DNA from 3 places in the Micromonospora parathelypteridis genome. Region 1 is predicted to be linked to each of the others. Evidence: predicted binding sites of a transcription regulator. Region 1 holds the regulator's gene; each other region holds the start of a gene.
The links. The regulator HrcA, encoded in region 1, represses chaperone genes, less so after heat shock. The targets are predictions, from matches to a motif close to GGTTNGCACNCTCNNNNNGAGNGTGCNAACC.
Positions count from the first base shown of each region.

Region 1 (5,169 bases):
AGGACGTCGGGAGAGGTCATGCCGGGCACACTAGTGGCCATGCCCGGCGTCCTTCCAGATGGTGAGACCGTCCCCGTTGACGGATCGCTGCCCGCCACCGCCACCGCAGCGGTCGGCGCGCGCGGCTTCGGCGTGTACGTGCACGTCCCGTTCTGCGCGAGCCGCTGCGGCTACTGCGACTTCAACACCTACACGGCGGCCGAGCTGGGCGGTGGCGCCAGCCGCGAGGGGTACGCCGACACCGTCCTGGCCGAGTTGGCACTCGCGGCCCGGGTGCTCGGCGACAGCCCGCCGCCCCGGGTCGACACCGTCTTCGTCGGCGGCGGCACGCCCACCCTGCTCCCCGCCGACGACCTGGCCCGCATCCTCGACGGCATCGACCGCACCTGGGGGCTGGCCGCCGACGCCGAGGTCACCACCGAGGCCAACCCGGAATCGGTCACCCCGGAATCGTTGAAGCTGCTGCGGTCCGCCGGCTACACCCGGATCTCGCTGGGCATGCAGTCCGCCTCCCCGGGAGTGCTGGCGATCCTGGACCGCAAACACAGCGCCGGCCGGGCCACCGCCGCCGCCCTGGAGGCCCGGGACGCCGGGTTCGAGCACGTCAACCTGGATCTGATCTACGGGACGCCGGGGGAGCGGGCCGAGGACTTCGCCGCATCGCTGGAGCAGGTCGTGGCCGCCGGGGTGGACCACGTCAGCGCGTACGCCCTGATCGTCGAGGACGGCACCCGGCTCGCCGCCCGGATGAGGCGCGGCGAGCTGGCGTACCCCAGTGACGACGTGGCCGCGGACCGCTACCTCGCCGCGGAGGCCGCACTCGACGCGGCCGGGCTCTCCTGGTACGAGGTCTCCAACTGGGCCCGCACCGACGAGGCCCGCTGCCGGCACAACCTGCTCTACTGGACCGGCGCGGACTGGTGGGGGCTGGGGCCGGGGGCGCACAGCCACGTCGGTGGGGTGCGCTGGTGGAACGTCAAACACCCCTCGGCGTACGCCCAGCGGTTGGCCGCGGGCGCGTCTCCTGGCCTCGCCCGGGAGGTGCTCACGGTCGACGAGGCGCACATGGAGGACGTGATGCTCCGGCTGCGACTCGCCAGCGGCCTGCCGCTGGCGGTGCTCGACGGCGTCGGCCGGGCCGGTGCGGAGCGGGCGCTGGCCGACGGCCTGCTGGACACCGATGCGTACGCGGCCGGCCGGGCGGTGCTCACCCTGCGCGGGCGGCTGCTGGCCGACGCGGTCGTGCGCGACCTGCTGCCCTGAGCGGACCCGCTGCCCCGGACCGGGGCAGCGGGTGCTGCGGGCCGGCCGGGGGAGCGGCCGGCCCGGATCACTTGATGAAGTTGGCGGACATCGGGTAGCGGTAGGCGGTGCCCTCGTTGGCCTTCATGCCCGCGATGATCCCGAACAGGATCTGGATCACCACGACGGCGATGCTGGGCAGGAAGAGCAGGCACCAGCTCACGAAGAGCAGCACGAACGCGATGATCGACCAGAGGATCTGGAAGTTCAGGGCGGCCAGAGCGTGCGCCCGGACGGCCGGCGACTGGTTACCGCGGGCCAGGTAGGCGATGAGCGGGGCGACGAAGCCCAGCGGACCAAAGCTGATCAGCGCGCCGAGGGAACCGCCGAAGTGCGCGACCAGCGCCCAGGTCTTGTCCTCGTTGCTGGCATAGCCGCCGTAGGCGCCACCGGTCGGATATCCGCCGGCGGGGTAGCCGCCGGGCGGGGGGTAACCGCCGGGCGGAGGATAGCCACCCGCCGGAGGGTAGCCACCTGACGGCGGTTGGTCACCAGTGGGCGGAGGATAGCCACCGGCCGGGGGATAGCCGCCCGGGCCGGGTGCCCCGGACAGTGGTGCGGTGGGCGGCTCGGCCGACGGAAACGAGCTCGGGGAGGTCGGCTCCGGCGGGTAGTCGCCGGGCTCACCCGCTCCGGGAGGGCGAGGAGGTTCAGTCATGGATGTCACGGTAGAGGCCAGTGGCAACGCCGCACCAGAGCGACTCCGCCCGGCAGTGTGGGCCGATCGGCCCAGCGGGGTTGCGCGAGCCGCACCGATGAGCCGCCGTTGATCATCGCGCCGGCGGGTACGCCGACGTAGACTGGCACTCGTTACAGTCGAGTGCCAGGAAGGCCCGGCCGGCCTATGGCGCCGGCGGCCGACGTGCGACAGGAGGTGCGGAGAATGGGTCTCGACGACCGGAAACTCGCCGTGCTCCGCGCGATCGTCGAGGACTACGTCTCCACCCAGGAGCCGGTCGGCAGCAAGGCGCTCGTCGAGCGGCACCAGCTCGGCGTGTCTCCGGCCACGGTCCGCAACGACATGGCCGTGCTGGAGGAAGAGGGCTACATCCGGCAGCCGCACACCAGTGCCGGCCGGGTGCCCACCGATCGCGGCTACCGGCTCTTCGTCGACCGGTTGTCCCGGGTCAAGCCACTCAGCCCGGCCGAGCGCCGGGCCATCGAGCGCTTCCTGGTCGGCGCGGTCGACCTCGACGACGTGGTGCACCGCACGGTGCGGCTGCTCGCTCAGCTGACCCGGCAGGTCGCCGTCGTGCAGTACCCGAGCCTGGCCCGTTCCTCGGTTCGTCACCTGGAGCTGGTGCCGATCTCCACCACCCGGCTGATGCTCGTCATGATCGCCGACACCGGCCGCGTGGAACAGCGGCTGGTGGAGCTGCCCGGCCCGGTGCCCGCCGACAACGTCACCGACCTGCGCCGGTTGGTCAACGAAAAGCTCGCCGGCGCCCGGCTGTCCGACACGCCGCCGTTGGTGCAGGCGCTTGTCGAAGAGGCGCCAGCCGAGCTGCGTCCGACGATGACCACCCTCGCCACGGTGCTCCTGGAGACGCTGGTCGAGCGCCATGAAGAACGCATCGCGCTCGCCGGCACCGCCAACCTCACCCGGGGCGGCCTGCTCGACTTCCAGGGTTCGCTGCGGCCGATCCTCGAGGCGCTGGAGGAGGAGGTCGTGCTCCTCAAGCTCATCGGCGAGACCGAGCCGAGCACGACCCGGGTGCTGATCGGCGACGAGAACGAGTTCGACAACCTGCGCGCCGCCTCCGTGGTCAGCACCGGGTACGGCCCAGGCGCCACGATCGTCGGCGGCCTGGGGGTGCTGGGGCCCACCCGGATGGACTACCCCGGCAATATCGCCACGGTGCGCGCCGTGGCACGCTACGTGGGCGAGTTGCTGGCCCAGAACTGACAGTCAGGGCCGACGGCCGGCTGCCGCCGGATCGGCGCAACGCGAGACGAACATGAGGACACGGAACGCAGTGGCCAGGGACTACTACGGCATTCTCGGTGTGAGCCGGGAAGCCTCCGATGACGAGATCAAGCGCGCCTACCGCAAGTTGGCGCGCCAGTTCCACCCGGACGTCAATCCGGACCCGGAGGCTCAGGAGAAGTTCAAGGACATCAACGCCGCGTACGAGGTCCTCTCGGACGACCGGAAGCGGCAGATCGTCGACCTGGGTGGCGACCCGCTCGCCCCGGGTGGCGGTGGCGGCGCTGGCGGCCCGGGTGGTCCGGGTGGTGCCGGCCCGTTCGTCGGTTTCCAGGACATCATGGACGCGTTCTTCGGTGGCGCGGCCGGTGGCGCCCGTGGCCCGCGTCCGCGTACCCGGCCGGGTGCCGACGCGATCCTGCGACTCGAGTTGGACCTGCACGAGACGGCGTTCGGCGTCGAGGCGCCGATCACCGTCGACACGGCCGTGCTCTGCACCACCTGCTCCGGAGCGGGCACGGCCGCCGGCACCCACCTGGCGACCTGCGAGGCGTGCGCCGGGCGGGGTGAGGTGCAGTCGGTGCAGCGCACCTTCCTCGGCCAGGTGGTCTCCGCCCGGCCGTGCACCGTGTGCCAGGGCTACGGCACCACCATCCCGCACCCCTGCCCCACCTGCGCCGGCGACGGCCGGGTGCGCACCCGCCGCTCGCTGACCGTCAAGATCCCGGCCGGGGTCGAGGACGGCATGCGGATCCGGCTGGCCCAGCAGGGCGAGGTGGGCCCGGGTGGCGGCACCGCCGGCGACCTCTACGTGGAGATCCACGAGCGGCCGCACGACGTCTACTCCCGCAAGGGCGACGACCTGCACTGCCGCGTCACCGTGCCGATGACCGCGGCGGCGCTCGGCACCCGCCTGACCATCAAGACCCTGGACAGCGAGGAGACGGTCGACGTCAAGGCCGGCACCCAGCCGGCCAGCACGCTGCGGCTGCGCGCCCGGGGTGTGCCACACCTGCGTGGCACCGGCCGGGGCGACCTCTACGTGCACCTGGACGTCCGGACGCCGACCAAGCTCGACCCGGACCAGGAGAAGATGCTGCGCGACTTCGCCAAGACCCGTGGTGAGGAGGTCGCCGAGCTGTCCAAGCAGGGCGGCTTCTTCTCCCGGATGCGCGACGCGTTCAACGGGCACGCCTGAGGTGTCCGCGCCGCTGTTCCTGGTCGAGGCGCTGCCCACCGGCGACGCGCTCACCCTGGACGGCCCGGAGGGGCACCACGCCGCGACCGTGCAGCGGCTGCGCGTCGGCGAGGAGCTGCTGCTCGCCGACGGTCGGGGCGGCACGGCCGCCGCGGTGGTCACCGCCGTCGGCCGGGGCAGCCTGGAGGTCACCGTCACCTCCCGGGGGTACGCGGACGCGCCCGTACCCCGGCTGGTGACCGTGCAGGGCATCGCCAAGGGCGACCGGGGTGAGCTGGCCGTGCAGGCGATGACCGAGGTCGGGGTCGACGAGATCGTGCCCTGGGCGGCGTCCCGCTCGGTGACGCAGTGGCGCGGAGACCGTGGCGTACGCGCCCGGGACAAGTGGGTGGCCACCGCTCGGGAGGCCGCCAAGCAGGCGCGCCGTCCCTGGCTGCCGGTGGTGGCCGGTGCGCCGGACGAGTCCACCGCGACGGTGGCCCGCCGGATCACCGGCGCCGCCGCCGGCTTCGTGCTGCACGAGGAGGCAACGGAGCGGCTCACTACCGCCGAGCTGCCGTCCGCCGGTGAGATCGTCCTGGTGGTGGGGCCCGAAGGGGGCATCGCCCCGGCCGAGCTGACAGCTTTTCAGGAGGCTGGAGGCCGGCCGGTGCGGCTCGGGCCGGCCGTGCTGCGTACCTCCACCGCCGGCGTGGCGGCGCTCAGCGTGCTCGCCACCCGGCTCGGCCGCTGGTAGTTCCAG
Region 1 covers NZ_JACHDP010000001.1:1,780,841-1,786,009, reverse strand. The annotation lists gene HNR20_RS07640 (enoyl-CoA hydratase-related protein) at 1-20, opposite strand, end outside; gene hemW (radical SAM family heme chaperone HemW) at 40-1,263, shown strand; gene HNR20_RS07630 (DUF4870 domain-containing protein) at 1,331-1,960, opposite strand; gene hrcA (heat-inducible transcriptional repressor HrcA) at 2,186-3,208, shown strand; gene dnaJ (molecular chaperone DnaJ) at 3,279-4,427, shown strand; gene HNR20_RS07615 (16S rRNA (uracil(1498)-N(3))-methyltransferase) at 4,429-5,163, shown strand.

Region 2 (5,169 bases), 940 kb from region 1:
GTGCGCGTCGATCGACGACCCGCCCGCGCCGTACGCGGAGGTGTTGACCGTGGGCGCGGTGGACGCGCAACGCCGGGTGGCCGAGTTCTCCTCGCGGGGGCCGGTGCCGGGCGGCGCGGGCAAGCCGGACGTACTGGCACCGGGTGTGGGTGTGGTGTCGGCGATGCCGGGCGGCACCTACGCCGCGCTCGACGGCACCTCGATGGCGACCCCGCAGGTGGCCGGGGTGGTCGCGCTGATGTGGTCGGCGAACCCGGCGCTGGTCGGCGACGTGGACCGCACCCGGCGGATCCTGCGGGACACCGCCACGGCGGCGACACCGACCTACCGTTCCAGCAACCCGACCGACGCCTGCGGCGGCCCGTCGAACGTCACCGGCGCCGGCCAGGTCGACGCCTTCGCCGCCGTCCGAGCCGCCCAGGGGTGAGGACGGGCGGGAGTGCGGACCGAAACCCGGTGACCTAGGGTCGGCGACCATGGACGCCGAGATCATCGTCACCGAGCTGACCCCCGACCTGGCCCCCACCGTGGTCCGGCTCTGTGCGCAGGCCCTCGACCTTCCCGAGGACGCCGCCGAGGCGGCCCCCATCGTGGACGTGCTCTGGCCCCGGGCCGCCGCCGACCGGCCGGTGGTCGGACTGGGCGCGTACCGGGGCGCGGATCTGGTCGGGGTGCTGCTCTGCTCGGTGTCGTCGACCGAGCCGGGCATCGGGCACGTAGACCTGGTCGCGGTCCTCCCCGACCACCGCCGCCGGGGCGTCGGCCGGGCCCTGCTCCACCGGGCCGAGCGCGTGCTCGCCGAACGCGGGGTGACCGAGGTGCTGCTGGCCGGGAACCCGCCGTACTACGCGTGGCCGGGCATCGACGTCCGCTACACGCCAGCGGTCTGCGCCGCCCTCGCCTTGGGCTACCAGCAGGACCGGACCGCCTGGAACATGACCGCAGACCTGTCGTACGACGAGTCGCCGGCACTGCGTTCCACCGAGGCCGCCGAGCGGCGGCTGGCCGATCAGGGCGTCACCGTACGCCGGGCGGAGCCGGCGGACCTGCCAGCGCTGACCGCGTTCGCCCGGTCCACCTTCGGTGGCGCGTGGGATGGCGAGCTGGCCGGGTCGGTGGGTCGTGACGGCGCCGGCTGCCACCTGGCCGAGCGGGACGGCGAGGTGCTCGGCTTCGCCGCGTACGGGTCGTCCCGGCCGAGTTGGTTCGGGCCGATGGGCACCGCGCCGGCCGCCGAGGGGTCGGGCATTGGCGGGGTGCTGCTGCGGCGCTGCCTACGGGACCAGCAGACGGCGGGGTTGGACCGGGCGCAGATCGGCTGGGTGGGGCCGGTGCCGTTCTATTCAGGCAGCGCAGGTGCCCGGATCGAGCGGGTCTTCTTCCTGTACCGGCGGGAGGTCGGGGCGCAATAAGGGGCGAACGGGACACTGGTCCAGATAGCGCCGTTCGCCCGCACCGACCATCGACGCCCCCTACCGTTTCGGTAGAGGAGGCAGCCATGACCACGGATGACGACAAGACCGAGGACGGCCCGCCGATCACCTGGAAACCGGTCGGCGAACTCCCCGGCCAACTGCCGTTCGACCGGCTCGACTACGGCGACGCCGAGCAACTGGCCGAGATGACCACGGACGACTCGCCGTCGGTGGTCGAGGAGCCGCAGGAGATGGTGGACGCGCCGATCCAGCTGCTTCCGCCGTACGACCGGGCGCACAAACGGCGCAACCAGCGCCCACTACCGACCTGACGACGAACGGGGCGGACCGCGTCAGCGGCCCGCCCCGTTCTGTGTCGGAACTGGACTCAGAAGTCCATGTCCCCGCCACCCGGGCCAGCCGGGGCAGCCGGGGTCTTCTCCGGCTTGTCCGCGACGACGGCTTCGGTGGTGAGGAAGAGCGCCGCGATGGAAGCGGCGTTCTGCAGCGCCGAACGCGTCACCTTGGCCGGGTCGATGATGCCCGCGGCCAGCAGGTCCACGTACTCGCCGTTGGCGGCGTTGAGGCCGTGACCCGCTTCGAGGTTACGGACCTTCTCCACCACGACGCCACCCTCGAGGCCGGCGTTGACGGCGATCTGCCGCAGCGGGGCGTCCAGCGCGACCTTGACGATGTTCGCGCCGGTCGCCTCGTCGCCGACCAGGTCGAGCTTGTCGAAGGCGGTCTTGCCGGCCTGAACCAGCGCGACGCCACCACCGGGGACGATGCCCTCCTCGACGGCCGCCTTCGCGTTGCGAACGGCGTCCTCGATGCGGTGCTTGCGCTCCTTGAGCTCGACCTCGGTGGCCGCGCCGACCTTGATGACCGCAACGCCACCGGCCAGCTTGGCCAGCCGCTCCTGCAGCTTCTCGCGGTCGTAGTCGGAGTCGCTCTTGTCGATCTCGGCACGGATCTGGTTGACCCGGCCCTGGATCTGCTCGGCGTCACCGGCACCGTCGACGATGGTGGTCTCGTCCTTGGTCACCACGACCTTGCGGGCGCGGCCCAGCATGTCGAGGCTGGCGGCGTCGAGCTTGAGGCCGACCTCCTCGCTGATGACCTGGCCACCGGCGAGGATGGCGATGTCGGTCAGCATGGCCTTGCGGCGGTCACCGAAGCCCGGCGCCTTGACGGCGACCGACTTGAAGGTGCCACGGACCTTGTTGACCACCAGGGTGGCGAGGGCCTCGCCCTCCAGGTCCTCGGCGATGATCAGCAGCGGCTTGCCCGACTGCATGACCTTCTCCAGGATCGGGAGCAGGTCCTTCACCGACGAGATCTTGCTGTTGGCGATCAGGATGTACGGGTCGTCGAAGACGGCCTCCATACGCTCCGGGTCGGTCATGAAGTAGGCCGAGATGTAGCCCTTGTCGAAGCGCATACCCTCGGTGAGCTCCAGCTCCAGCCCGAAGGTGTTGCTCTCCTCGACGGTGATGACGCCTTCCTTGCCGACCTTGTCCATCGCCTCGGCGATGATCTCGCCGACGGTGCTGTCGCCAGCGGAGATGGAGGCGGTGGAGGCGATCTGCTCCTTGGTCTCGACGTCCTTGGCGAGCTTGGACAGCTCCTCCGAGACGCTCGCGACCGCAGCCTCGATGCCCCGCTTCAGGGCCATCGGGTTGGCGCCAGCGGCCACGTTGCGCAGGCCCTCGCGAACCAGGGCCTGGGCCAGGACGGTCGCCGTCGTCGTGCCGTCACCGGCAACGTCGTCGGTCTTCTTGGCGACCTCCTTGACCAGCTCAGCGCCGATCTTCTCGTACGGGTCCTCGAGCTCGATCTCCTTGGCGATGCTCACACCATCGTTGGTGATGGTGGGGGCACCCCACTTCTTCTCGAGCACGACGTTGCGGCCCTTGGGGCCGAGGGTCACCTTTACGGCGTCGGCGAGCTGGTTCATGCCCCGCTCGAGGCCGCGGCGCGCCTCTTCGTCGAACGCGATCATCTTGGCCATACGGCGTTGTCCTCCTGGACACTCACGGGCCACCCGAGATGTGTGCCTCGAATGGGCCGCCTGGTGTACGCACCTTGGGACGTCGCCACCTGGCGACGACGACGTCCTTCGGCCGGGCCGGATAGCCCGCGACGACCGGCCATGTGCCGCCCCGGCGTCTCCACGCCGGTGCAACCTGGCCCCACCGTCCCGACCATTGGCACTCACGGTATGCGAGTGCCAATGACTTGTTTAGCACTCTCCCCTGCCGAGTGCAAGCACGATGGGGCCGCTCAGCCGAGTTCCGCGGCCAGTCCGGCAGTGTTCACCGGCGCCTCATGGGCCCGCTGCTCGGCGTATGTCACCAGTAGCCCGATCAGCTGGGCGAGATGGGCCGGCAGGGCCAGCACCGCGGTGACCCCGATCACCGCCACCGCCCCGGTCGCGGTACCCGGCGACGCGAGGGGATCCGTACCGAGAACGGAGGTGCCTGCCCCCTCCAGCGCCCCCGGGATCAGACTGCCGATGATCACCGCCAGGGCCACCAGGGCCACCCGACCGAGCAGCAGGCCGAGTCGGTCGTGGAACATCCGGAACGATCGGCCGATCGGTTCGCGGCGTTCGAAGAGATAGACCGGGCCGGCCATGCTCAGCGCGAACGCCAGGTAGATGCCGGGCAGCACGCAGAGACAGACGCCGACGCCGACGAGCACGCTGATCAGCAGGGTCCAGCCCCAAAGCCCGAGCGCCCGACGGAGGCCGTAGCGCAGCGCCGAATCGAGGCTGCCCGGCTGGCCGGCCGCCTGCTGGGTGATCACCCAGCTGCCGGCGGCCCAACCGACGGCCTGCACCAACCCGATCAACAGACTGCCGCCGACCAGCACGACGATGATGCTCAGCAGCTCGGAGACGAAATTGTCCGGCAGCACGGCGGTCGGGTCCGCCTCGGCCTGGGCGGCCCACTCCGCCGACGGGTCCAGGCCGAGAGAGATCACCGAGAGCACCGCCGCCGGCAGCACCTGGGTGAGCAGCATGATGGGCACCAACTGCCGCCAACCCCGGCGCAGCGCGCCCCCACACCGGTTGAACCATCCGGCGAGACCGGCGCCGGGCGGAGTGACCAGGGGGTCGTTCGGGTCGAACCCGTAACCCGGCGGGTACCAGCCGACCGGCGACCCCGGATACCACGGCTGCCCGCCGTAGGGACCCGCCCCGAGCGGGTAGCCGCCGGTGGGCGGGAACGCCCAGCCCTGCGGTGGCGGGGCCGCACCCCAGGCACCCTGCGCGGGATCCCAGCCGGGCGGCGGACCGGCGTGGCCGGAGGGCGGGTCAGCCGGGGGCATGCCCGGCGCCCAGCCGGGCGGCGGACCGGAGTGACCAGGGCTGCCGGCGGGCGAGGACGGGTCCGACTCACCCGGCCCGGAGGGTGGGGTGGGCGGGGGTGGCTGGTCGGTCATGAACGCTCCTCGGCATCGGCTGGAACGGTTCACGATCTTCCCGGCTGCGCGCCCGTGCCGCAGCCCCGACCAAGGGGGCCGATCGGCCAGGAAGCTCAGCCGATGACGCGTACGTGCTCAGCCTGCGGGCCCTTCTGGCCCTGGGCGATCTCGAACTCGACCCGCTGACCGTCATCCAGCGCCTTGTAACCGTCCATCTCGATCGCGGAGAAGTGGACGAACACGTCCTGACCGCCGTCGACGGCGATGAAGCCGTAGCCCTTTTCGGCGTTGAACCACTTCACGGTGCCCTGTGCCACGGTGCACT
Region 2 covers NZ_JACHDP010000001.1:2,718,938-2,724,106, forward strand. The annotation lists gene HNR20_RS12075 (S8 family serine peptidase) at 1-427, shown strand, start outside; gene HNR20_RS12080 (GNAT family N-acetyltransferase) at 477-1,412, shown strand; gene HNR20_RS12085 (hypothetical protein) at 1,499-1,747, shown strand; gene groL (chaperonin GroEL) at 1,804-3,426, opposite strand; gene HNR20_RS12095 (hypothetical protein) at 3,699-4,862, opposite strand; gene HNR20_RS12100 (cold-shock protein) at 4,958-5,161, opposite strand.
Region 2: groL (chaperonin GroEL) is a predicted target of HrcA. The motif match lies at 3,621-3,651, and genes of this name have one in related genera.

Region 3 (5,169 bases), 590 kb from region 1:
CTGTTACTCCCCGGGTATCCCACGGGGGAGTCGACGTAACGAGAGCCGTCAGCGGGTCTGCAACGGCGCGGTGCGGGCGTCGGTCAGCGCCACCAGATCCGCTGCGGCCAGTTCAAGTTGCAGGCCTCGCCGACCAGCCGAGACGTAGATCGTCGGGAGACTCAGCGCGGATTCGTCCAGCACGGTGGGCAGTCGCCTGCGCTGCCCCAGCGGGCTGATCCCCCCGCGTACGTAGCCGGTTGCCCGCTCGGCGACCGCCCGGTCGGCCAGCGCCGCCCGCTTGCCACCGACCGCCGCCGCGAGCGCCTTCAGATCCAGCTCGCCGGTGACCGGGACGACCGCCACCGTGAGCGCGCCGTCGACCTCGGTCACCAGCGACTTGAACACGCGCTCTGGCGCCACGCCGAGCGCCACCGCCACCAACGCACCGTAGTTCGGGGCGTCCGGCGCCACCCGGTACGGATGGGTGCGATGCGCGACGCCACGCTTGACCACCAGTGCCGTCGCCGGAGTGCCCTGTCCCGCCACGACGACGACGCTAGTCGACCGGCCTGCCGATCAGTACGGTCGGTGCGCCCGCGATCCGGGTGAGCACCAGGCTCGCCGCGGCGTCGCCGGCCAGCCGCAGGTCCCGCCGGAGCTGCTCCGGGGTGAGCGCCGAACCGCGCTTGAGGATCTCCACCCGGCCCACCCGGCGGTCCCGCAGCAGCGCCCGCAGACGCTTCAGCGAGAACGGCAGCACGTCGGTGATCTCCAGGCAGCGCGCGTACGGGGTGCGGGTCGGGTGGTCGGCGTAGAGGTAGGCGATGCTCGGGTCGCCGAGGGTGGCGTCCAGTTCGACGGCCAGTTCGGCGACGAGGTGTGCGCGTACCACCGCCGGGTCCGGGTCGTACAGGAAGCGGCGGGGCGGCCCGACCGGCGCCTCGTCTGCGCCCGAGCCGGTGAGCTGGTGGCGGTGCGCCTCGGCGCCCTGCTGGCGGTAGAGCGTGGCCCGGCGGGGCGCCTCGGCCAACTCGCCGCACCAGAGCGCGGCCTCGACCAGGTCGCCGTCCACGCCGACCCACTCCGCCTCCGCGCCGGTCGGAATGAGCGCATGGTCCAGGCCCGGCGCCACCTTCACCACGGTGCGCGGAACCCGCTCGGCCAGCCCGGTGACGAAATCCCACGGCGGCGAGTAGGCGCGCGGGTCGAAGATCCGCCGTCCGGTGCCGGTGGAGCGGCGGGCCGGGTCGCAGAAGACCCCGTCGACGCGGGAGACGTCGAACGCGGTGGCATCGCCGCACTCGACCGTGAACAGGTCGGCCAGCCCGGCCGCCGCTGCGTTGGCGGCGGCCATCGCGGCGGTCACCGGGTCGGCCTCCACCCCGTACACCCGGATGCCGGCGCGGGCGGCGGCCAGCGCGTCCGCGCCGAGGCCGCACCCGAGGTCGGCCAGGGTGCGGACGCCAGCCGCGTGCAGCCGGGCGGCCCGACGGTCGGCGACCACCCGGCGGGTGGCCTGCTCCAGGCCAGGGCGGGTGAGGAACATCCCATCGGCGGCCGGGCCGAACTTGCCGACCGCCCGGTGACGGAGCTCGGCCTGGGTGAGCGCCGCCGCGGCCAGCGTCGGCGGCACCCCGGCAGCGCGCAGCGCCGACGCCGCGGCCAGCGGATCACCGCCGGCCAGCCCGGCCGCCGCCGTGAGCGCGGCCGACCCCTCGGGGGTACGCAGCGCCGCCAACTGGTCGAGATCCACCCGATCATTGTCCTGGTCGACTCGGAAATCCTGGCTGGCGGGGCGCGACGCGCTGGCACTCTCCTTGACGGAGTGCTAGCCACGGAATAACCTGCGATTAGCACTCTCACCCTGAGGGTGCCAGCTTCCGGGTCTCGCGACCCGGGTGCGCACGCCAGGCGGACCGGCACCCGCGACGACGGCCCCGCCCGGTGGCATGAGGCAGATTGACGCTGGTCGGCCCCGCCGGCCAGCAACGAAACCAGTACCCCAGGAGGGTATGCCCGTGACTACCGCGACCAAGGTTGCGATCAAGCCGCTCGAGGACCGCATCGTGGTCCAGGCGAACGAGGCTGAGACCACCACGGCGTCGGGCATCGTGATCCCCGACACCGCCAAGGAGAAGCCGCAGGAGGGCACTGTCCTCGCTGTGGGCCCGGGGCGCATCGACGACAACGGCAACCGGGTTCCGGTTGACGTTCAGGTCGGCGACACCGTCCTCTACTCGAAGTACGGCGGCACCGAGGTCAAGTACGCCGGCGAGGAGTACCTGGTGCTCTCCGCCCGCGACGTCCTCGCGGTCATCGAGAAGTAAGCAACCGATCAGTGCCATTGCCTCGGTCCGGCTCGCCGGGCCGGGGCAATGGCGCTTCGAAGGGACATTCATGGCGAAGATCCTGAGCTTCTCGGACGACGCCCGACACCTGCTGGAGCACGGTGTCAACGCCCTCGCGGACGCGGTCAAGGTCACTCTCGGCCCGCGCGGGCGCAACGTCGTCCTGGACAAGAAATTCGGTGCGCCGACGATCACCAACGATGGTGTGACCATCGCCAAGGAGATCGAGCTCACCAACCCGTACGAGAACCTTGGCGCGCAGCTGGTCAAGGAGGTGGCGACCAAGACCAACGACGTCGCCGGCGACGGGACCACCACCGCGACCGTGCTGGCCCAGGCGATGGTTCGCGAGGGTCTGCGCAACGTGACCGCCGGGACCAACCCGGCCGGCCTCAAGCGGGGCATCGACGCGGCGGCCACCAAGGTCTCCGAGGCGCTGCTCGGCCGTGCCGCCGAGGTCACCAGCAAGGAGTCGATCGCGAACGTGGCGACGATCTCCGCGCAGGACGCCACCATCGGCGATCTGATCGCCGAGGCGATGGAGCGGGTCGGCCGCGACGGTGTCATCACCGTCGAGGAAGGCTCGATGCTCACCACCGAACTGGACGTGACCGAGGGTCTCCAGTTCGACAAGGGCTTCATCTCGCCGAACTTCGTCACCGACCTGGAGGGTCAGGAGTCCGTCCTTGAGGACGCGTACATCCTGGTCACCACCCAGAAGATCTCGGCGATCGAGGAGCTGCTCCCGCTGCTGGAGAAGGTCCTGCAGAACAGCAAGCCCCTGCTGATCATCGCCGAGGACGTGGACGGCCAGGCGCTCTCCACCCTGGTGGTCAACTCGCTGCGCAAGACCCTCAAGGTCTGCGCGGTCAAGGCCCCGGGCTTCGGTGACCGGCGCAAGGCTCTGCTCCAGGACATCGCGATCTCCACGGGCGCCGAGCTGGTCGCCCCGGAGCTGGGCTACAAGCTCGACCAGGTCGGCCTCGAGGTGCTCGGCACCGCTCGGCGCATCGTGGTCGACAAGGAGAACACCACGATCGTCGACGGCGGTGGCCAGAAGGCCGACGTCGCCGACCGGGTGTCTCAGATCCGCAAGGAGATCGAGGCCTCCGACTCCGACTGGGACCGGGAGAAGCTGGCCGAGCGGCTGGCGAAGCTCTCCGGTGGCATCGCCGTGATCAAGGCTGGCGCGGCGACCGAGGTCGAGATGAAGGAGCGCAAGCACCGCATCGAGGACGCCATCGCGGCGACCAAGGCTGCGGTCGAGGAGGGCACTGTGCCCGGCGGCGGCGCCGCCCTGGTGCAGATCCTCTCGGTGCTCGACGACGACCTGGGCTTCACCGGTGACGAGAAGGTCGGCGTCTCGGTCGTGCGCAAGTCGCTCGTCGAGCCGCTGCGCTGGATCGCGCAGAACGCCGGTCACGACGGCTACGTCGTGACGCAGAAGGTCGCCGACCTGAAGTGGGGCAACGGCCTCGACGCTGCCAAGGGCGAGTACGTCGACCTGGTCAAGGCCGGCATCATCGACCCGGTGAAGGTGACCCGCAACGCGGTCACCAACGCCGCCTCGATCGCCGGTCTGCTGCTCACCACGGAGAGCCTCGTGGTGGAGAAGCCGGAGCAGGCCGAGCCGGCCGCCGGCGGCGGGCACGGCCACGGCCACGGCCACCAGCACGGCCCGGGTTTCTGACCCGGTAGCGACACCAGTCCGGGGCGCGCCGTCGTACGACGGTGCGCCCCGGTTCGTCTTCGCGGATCACTACCGGCCGCTGACGTTGTTGGCGGCCGGGCGGAACGATCGCGCACACTGGGCCGATGAGCACCACGTCGCGGCGGTACGCCGCGCTGGCCGGAGTGACCGCCGCCGCCATCGCGATCGGGATCGCCGAACCGGTGGCAGTGTTGACGGGTCCCCGGTCGGCGCCCCTGGTCGCGGTCGGCGGGGTGGTCGTCGACGCCGTCCCCGAGTCGCTGAAGCAACTCGCCATCGACATCTTCGGCACCGCCGACAAGATCGCACTGCTGGTCGTCACGGGCCTGTTGCTCGGAGGGTTCGCCGCCCTGTTCGGTGTGCTGGCGGTCCGCCGTCTGGCACTCGGCCTGGCCGGCATCGCCGCGTTCGGTGCCATCGGCGTGGCCGCCGCGCTGACCCGCCCCGGTGCGGACGCCGCCGACGCGCTGCCGTCACTGGTCGGCGCCAGCCTCGGTGCCCTGGTGCTCTGGCTGTTCATTGGCGGCCCGTTGGAGCTGGACCCCTGGCCCTGGTCACCACCCACCCCGATCGCGCCGGTGTCGCCGGCCGGCCCGTCGGCCGGGTCTTCGGCCGAGCCCTCGGGTGGGTCTTCGGCCGAATCGTCGGCTGGGCCGTCGGCTCTGAGCCCGGCTGAGCCTGCGCTGGTGGCAGGGGCGAGTGGGGAGTCGTCGGGCGCCGACCCGGAGTCGAGGCGACGGTTCCTCACCGGCAGCGGGGTACTGCTCGGCACGGCCCTGGTGGGCGGTCTCGGTGGGCGTTGGCTTGCCGGTCGGCGCGGGGTGTCCGCCGCCCGGGATGCGATCCGGCTGCCCGCGCCGGTCGCCCCCGCACCGGCCGTGCCGGCCGGCGCGGACCTCTCGATGGCACAGGTTGCGCCCTACGTCAGCTCGAACTTCGGGTTCTACCGGATCGACACCGCGCTCGTGGTGCCCCAGGTGGACCCGGACACCTGGCGACTGCGAATCCACGGGCGGGTCGGCACCGAACGCACCTACAGCTACGCGGACCTGCTGGCCCGGCCGCTCGTCGAGCGGTACGTCACGCTGGCCTGCGTCTCCAACGAGGTGGGCGGGGACCTGATCGGCA
Region 3 covers NZ_JACHDP010000001.1:2,374,307-2,379,475, reverse strand. The annotation lists gene ybaK (Cys-tRNA(Pro) deacylase) at 49-528, opposite strand; gene HNR20_RS10370 (THUMP-like domain-containing protein) at 539-1,735, opposite strand; gene groES (co-chaperone GroES) at 2,001-2,309, shown strand; gene groL (chaperonin GroEL) at 2,380-4,020, shown strand; gene HNR20_RS10355 (molybdopterin-dependent oxidoreductase) at 4,146-5,169, shown strand, end outside.
Region 3: groES (co-chaperone GroES) is a predicted target of HrcA. The motif match lies at 1,831-1,861, and genes of this name have one in related genera.